3 regions of the Paenibacillus sp. FSL H8-0315 genome follow, and region 3 is predicted to be linked to each of the others. Evidence: predicted binding sites of a transcription regulator. Region 3 holds the regulator's gene; each other region holds the start of a gene.

Region 1 (2,279 bases), 2.3 Mb from region 3:
GGTTCACGCTCGTAACAAACCGCTTACGAAAGATGTAAGACTGGATGTTGTTGCTAAACGCACAACCGGATTCACAGGTGCTGATCTGGAGAATCTGCTGAATGAGGCAGCTTTGCTAGCTGCACGTCGTAACCGTAAAGATATTTCCATGATTGAAGTGGATGAAGCTATTGACCGTGTTATCGTAGGTACTGAGAAACGCAGCCGTGTGATCAGTGACCGCGAGAAACGTATTGTAGCTTATCATGAAGCAGGCCATACTATTGCTGGTTACTTCCTTGAGCACGCCGATATGGTGCATAAAGTTACTATTATCCCACGCGGACGTGCAGGCGGATATGTTATTATGCTTCCGAAGGAAGATCGGATGATCGTTACCAAGCAGGAGCTTTTGGATAAGGTTACTGGATTACTTGGTGGACGTGTTGCTGAAGAATTGTTTATTGGTGAGATCGGTACGGGTGCATACAGTGACTTCCAACAGGCTACGCGCATCGTGCGTGCCATGATTATGGAGTACGGTATGAGCGATAAGCTTGGACCTATGCAGTTCGGATCTTCTCAAGGTCAAGTATTCTTGGGTCGTGATATTGGGCATGAACAGAATTACAGTGACTCCATTGCTTATGAGATTGATCAGGAAATGCAGAACTTTATTACTTCGAGTTACGAACGTTGTAAAGATCTGTTGATCAAACACTCCAAAGAAATGCACTTGATTGCCAATACATTACTTGAGAAAGAAACACTTGAGCTTGATCAGATCACACAACTGATTGAACAAGGATTCCTTTCCGAGGATGGTAAACCAGAGGGTGGCGAAGGTGTTGCCCATGAAGTTGGCGAGCCTGTCATCGACAATATCGGTGATGTGCGAGTTCGCATTCAAGGCAAGCCTGAGGATGAACAGTCCACACTTCCTGACCTATCGAAGGATATCCCGAATAACCCTGATTCTGAGGGTAATGACGGTTCTGACGATGACAATAAAGGTGGGGGCACTAGCCTTACCTAATTGGGTCCACCATTCATATGATGTAAATTTATCCGGAGAACGTAACTGTTCTCCGGATTTTTTATTTTAATTTTTAAGGGATTCTATGCCTTAAAGCCTGTCCAGTTACATTGACAGGGGCTGGAACGTTGTGTACATTAGTGATTAATATTACTTACTATTTATATCAGCATGTTCATTTTTTCACCATGATGGCGCATGCCATTTGATAACATCATGTCGGCGAAAAGCCGCGAGGATTTAAGGGGGAGAACAATCGGTGGAAGCTCTGGCGCTTGAGCGCAAGCAGGAACAGAATCGAGAACTTCGTATACGTCTTGAACAGCTTAAAAAGGAACGAAACGCAATCATTTTAGCTCATTATTATCAACGTGATGAAATTCAGGAGGTTGCCGATTTCCGGGGCGACTCTTTTTTACTCGCTCAGAAGGCTGCAGAGACAGATGCAGAAGTTATTGTATTCTGCGGTGTTCATTTCATGGGGGAAAGTGCAAAAATTCTAGCCCCGAACAAAACCGTCCTTATTCCTGATGAACGTGCAGGCTGTCCAATGGCAGATATGGTCAATGTAGACGGTTTGCGTAAGCTAAAAGCTCAACATCCAAATGCTAAAGTAGTCACTTATATCAACTCGTCCGCCGAGATTAAAGCAGAAACCGATATTTGTTGTACCTCTGCTAATGCTGTGAAAGTAATCGAATCCCTTGATGCCGAAGAGATTATTTGGGTCCCAGATAAGAATCTTGGTCAATATGTACAAGATCAGACGGGCAAGAAGCTGATTATTTGGGAAGGCTATTGCAACACTCACGACATGTTGACCGTCAAAGATGTAGTAGAAATGAGAGCAAAATATCCAGATGCGGAATTTGTAGTTCATCCAGAGTGTCGTCCTGAAGTAGTCGCCATGGGTGACTATGTAGGCAGCACTACATCAATTCTGGAGTATTGCCGGAAATCGGATCGTAAGCAATTTATCGTTGGAACGGAAGATGGTACCGGATATCAGCTTCGTAAGGATAGTCCAGATAAAGAATTCCATTTTGCTACCAAATTTCTTGTTTGTCCTAATATGAAAGTTAATAATCTAAAAAAACTGGTGAAATGCCTGGAGACGATGAAGCCACAAATCTATGTACCGCCTGCTGTCGCCGACAAAGCCAGAACATCCCTAGAGCGCATGCTACAAGTCCGGTAGCATGCGCTACTCTTTCGTTGAAACAGGTGAAAAGCGGTCATGATTCCACAATATTTGGTTGATTTT
Region 2 (2,279 bases), 2.2 Mb from region 3:
TATATTCGGATGCTTGCTTGCCTTTGCTAATCAGGTGTGGTAATATGATATCAATCATACATTTAGTCCCTAATTCTCGCATTGAAAAGGGCTGTCATATTTGGTAATACAACCTTTTTCAATGTGTGAATTTTTTCTTTGTTTGAAGATAAAAAGAACATATTAATTTAAATTTGTGGAGGTAACACACATGCAAACAGGTACAGTTAAATGGTTCAACGCAGAAAAAGGATTCGGATTTATCGAAGTTGAAGGCGGAAGCGACGTATTCGTTCACTTCAGCGCAATCACTGGCGACGGCTTCAAAACTTTGGACGAAGGCCAACGCGTTGAATTCAACGTTGTTCAAGGCAACCGTGGACCACAAGCCGAAAACGTTGTAAAACTGTAATAATAGAAGAAACCGTCCCAGCTTGTGAAAGTTGGGACGGTCTTTTTATATCTAGTTACTCACTATTTGACTTACAGGATGGGAGGAACGGCAATGAACTACCGGAAGAAACCTTTGGAAGAAATACCGGAAGAAAATACCGCAATTTGGGCATGTACCAATGAGGGATGCAACGGATGGATGAGGGATAATTTCGCATTTGAACATGCGCCTTCTTGCCGTCTATGTGACTCTCCAATGGTTCGCAGCACGAAGATGCTACCCCAATTGCTTAATTCGAATGGCGATCTCAAATCGCTGAAGAAGGGTATTTCCATCTAACCAATACCTAAATGAGTCAAGCATTTAATAGAACGACGAACCACTCAAGACGGGTAAACCGTCTTATTTTTTTTGCTTTCTTTATGCTAAATTGTGATCTTTGTCACAAATCATTTGAATTTCACCGTTAAATGACTATCTTTATGTGACATTTATCACAAAAAGAAGTTTAAATTTTTGACAGAATATAATTAACGAAAAGGGGAGAAGGAAGGGACAAATATGGATACAGTAATGCTGTCGCGTGTACAATTTGCGTCGACGACAATATTCCACTATTTCTTTGTACCGGTATCAATCGGACTAGCGCTCTTGATTGCAATCATGGAGACAATGTACGTTAGAAAAGGTAATGAAGAGTACAAAAAAATGGCGCAGTTCTGGGGAAAGCTATTCCTCATCAATTTTGCAGTAGGGGTAGTTACAGGAATCTTGCAGGAATTTCAGTTCGGGATGAACTGGTCCGATTATTCACGTTTTGTGGGTGATGTATTCGGGGCTCCGCTTGCAGTTGAGGCATTGGCAGCCTTTTTTCTGGAGTCTACTTTTATTGGGATATGGATATTCGGCTGGGATAAGGTGTCCAAGCGAGTACATTTACTGTCCATCTGGCTGGTAGCATTCGGTACGATGTTATCTGCATTCTGGATTCTAGCGGCTAACTCTTTTATGCAGCATCCTGTGGGTTTTGAGATAAATAATGGACGTGCAGAAATGAATGATTTCTTCGCGCTTATTACGAACGGACAATTGCTGGTTGAATTCCCACATACAGTACTGGCTGCTTATGCAACAGGTGCTTTTCTTGTAACTGGTATTAGTGCTTATAAAATATTGAAGAAACAAGAGGTTTCTTTCTTTAAGAAGTCTTTTCAGATTGCAGCCATCGTAGGGATTATTTCTTCTATTGGTGTAGCTGTTGCTGGTCACGCCCAAGCGCAATATTTGGTTGAAACTCAACCAATGAAAATGGCAGCTTCCGAAGGACTGTGGGGTAAGAGTGGTGACCCGGCACCTTGGACCGTATGGGCAAACATTGATCCAAAGAATCAAATTAGTAGTGGAGAATTTCAAATTCCTTATATGCTGAGTTTCCTTTCATACAGTAAATTTTCCGGTGAAGTTAAAGGTATGCTTGAGCTGCAAGCGGAGTATGAGCAAACCTATGGCCCCGGTGACTATATTCCACCTGTACGTACGACATTCTGGAGTTTCCGGATCATGGTTCTAGCAGGAACGTTAATGATTGTATTGGGAATGTACGCTATGTACTTAATGTGGCGCAAAAAAATGGACCGTCCGAACACTTGGTTTATGCGGTTTATGTTATGGGGCTTGTTGCTTCCTCCGATTGCGAATACAGCCGGTTGGGTTATGACCGAATTCGGGCGTCAGCCATGGACGGTATTCGGACTGATGACAACGGAAGACAGTGTGTCGCCTAATATTACAAGTGGTCAAGTTCTGTTCTCCGTGATTTCTTTTACAACGATTTATTTAATTCTAGGATTAGTGTTGGTCGGATTGTTTATTAAAGTGATTAAAAAAGGTCCTTATGCGATGGATA
Region 3 (2,279 bases):
ACGTTTCGTTTCGGACATATGCGTATGCATCGGTAAATCCAGATCATGCGCTGCCTGCACGAACTTAACCAGGAAGTCCGGAGGGCAAGTATAAGGGGCATGTGGCGAGATCATAGTAGTAATTCTACCGTCAGCCTTTCCATGCCAGTTACGGGCAAAAGAAATCGCTTCCGCAAGCTTGTGATTCTGTACATCCTCTGGACATAACCCGATCACACCACGCATCAATACGGAACGGATACCTGATAACTCAGCTACCTCGGCTACTCGGTCCATATGATCATACATATCGAGGAAGGTCGTAGTTCCACCCTTCAGCATTTCCAATACAGATAAGGAGGTTCCCCAGTATACATCATCACCGGTGAACTTTTCCTCCATCGGCCACATCTTCTCCTGAAGCCACACTTGTAGCGCTAAATCATCTCCATATCCACGCAGCAAAGACATCGCCGCATGACCATGTGTGTTTACAAGTCCAGGCATGAACAGCAGACGGCTGCCATCAACCACTTGCACTCCAGCTTCCATCTGAGGCTCTTCTTTTCCTATGTAAGTGATTAAATCATCTTCAATAGTCATATATCCACTCAGAACCGGCTCATCCGTTCCCGGAGTCAGAAAATACCCGCCCTTAATTATCGTTTTATTGTTGTTCATGTTCGCTTTCTTCCTTTCCATCCCGCAAGTAATAAGCAAGACTTTGCAGATCAGTTGTAAAATCAGCTGCATGCACCCGGATATTCGGTGGTGTCTTCAGAATCACAGGGGCAAAGTTCAAAATCGCTTCAATCCCAGAAGAAATGAGAATATCTGCTACATTTTGAGCTTCTGAATCAGGTACGGTAATAATGGCAATGCGAATACCTTGCTCACGAATCGTGCTGCCTAGTTCATCCATCGGTTGCACAGTAAGGGAGTTGATCTTACGTCCAACCTTAGGAGCGTACGAATCAAATATAGCCGTGATTTTCATAGTATCTTTAAGATATGCATTGTAATTAGACAAGGCATGTCCGAGATTACCTGCTCCAACTAAAGCTACATTAAGCTGTTGATCCAGCTTTAGGATATGACGGATTTTCTCAATAAGATACGTTACATCGTAGCCGATACCTTTTCTGCCGAAGTCACCAAAATATGCTAAATCCTTACGAATCTGTGCGGGATTAAGATCAAGCTTTTGTCCAAGTTCCTGAGAGGAAACTGTTAATATTTCGCGATTCTGGAGATCATTCAAAAAACGCAAGTACACAGGTAGTCTGCGAACAACGGCTTCTGATATTTTATCCGATTTCATATTTTTCCTCCTAAAAATAATAATGTTCTTGTGTAAATCCATATTCAAACGTCTACCTCTCCTTACTAAGGGCGGTACTGTAACAGACCGCCCTTAAGGATAAGGAGGAGCTAAAGCTAAACTGAAGACGAGCGTTTTAAGAAGCGCCGCCATCCTCTAGCCATTCCGCTATGCGAGGGACCATTTGATCAGTAAGCATATGCTCCATTTTGGGACCAGGCAATGAATAAAGGAAATACTTTCCGTAATGAGATTCAATAACCCTTGTATCATAAACAATAACTATTCCGCGATCCTGCGCCGTGCGAACCAGTCTTCCGAATCCCTGCTTAAAACGAATAACCGCTTGAGGAACAGATAATTTCATGAACGGATTCTTCTTCTGGGCCTGCAATAACTCCGACTTCGCTTCCGCCAACGGGTGATTCGGCGGTTGAAACGGAAGTCTCACGATGGCCAGGCAAGTCAGTGCTTCACCTGGAATATCTACACCTTCCCAGAAGCTGCTCGTCCCCAGCAGAACGGATGCTGCACTGTCCTGAAAGCGGCGGATCAGCTTACTCCGGCTGCCACCTTCCACGCCTTGACCAAGCACCGTAATCTCTTGTGAGGCCAAAGCCTCTTTAAGCGGATCATATACCTGACGCAGCATTTTATAAGAAGTAAACAGAACCAGCATCCGCCCACGTGTTGTTTTAGCAGCTTCCGATAATGACTGTACGAGTGTATCGACAAATCGAGCATCGCCCACACTGCCCTTCACACTAGGAAAATCACGCGGTATAACTAACAGTGCCTGCTCACGATACTTAAAGGGAGATGGAAGGAGTGAGGTCATTAGACGTCCCTCTTCCGCAGCTTCGTTAAGTCCGAGATTATCAATCATAAATTGAAAAGATTTATCTACAGACAGCGTCGCCGAGGTAAGCACGATGCTTTTTTTCTTATCGAAGAACAACTCTTTAAGCTGGCTGCTAAC

Evidence for each region. Region 3 encodes Rex, which represses fermentation and respiration genes when NADH is low (regulators of the CRP and FNR family bind a similar motif). Its sites were predicted from a motif close to TTGTGAAATATTTCACAA; they were not measured.
Region 1: the regulator Rex is predicted to act here: its motif matches at 1,187-1,204, upstream of nadA (quinolinate synthase NadA).
Region 2: the regulator Rex is predicted to act here: its motif matches at 856-873, upstream of MHB56_RS14230 (cytochrome ubiquinol oxidase subunit I).

Annotation. Positions count from the first base shown of each region.
Region 1 covers NZ_JBBOTA010000001.1:3,392,606-3,394,884, forward strand. The annotation lists gene ftsH (ATP-dependent zinc metalloprotease FtsH) at 1-1,015, shown strand, start outside; gene nadA (quinolinate synthase NadA) at 1,275-2,213, shown strand; gene nadB (L-aspartate oxidase) at 2,253-2,279, shown strand, end outside.
Region 2 covers NZ_JBBOTA010000001.1:3,275,792-3,278,070, reverse strand. The annotation lists gene MHB56_RS14240 (cold-shock protein) at 191-391, shown strand; gene MHB56_RS14235 (cold-shock protein) at 485-712, shown strand; gene MHB56_RS14230 (cytochrome ubiquinol oxidase subunit I) at 935-2,279, shown strand, end outside.
Region 3 covers NZ_JBBOTA010000001.1:1,115,102-1,117,380, forward strand. The annotation lists gene MHB56_RS04795 (amidohydrolase) at 1-660, opposite strand, end outside; gene MHB56_RS04800 (redox-sensing transcriptional repressor Rex) at 647-1,300, opposite strand; gene dinG (ATP-dependent DNA helicase DinG) at 1,437-2,279, opposite strand, start outside.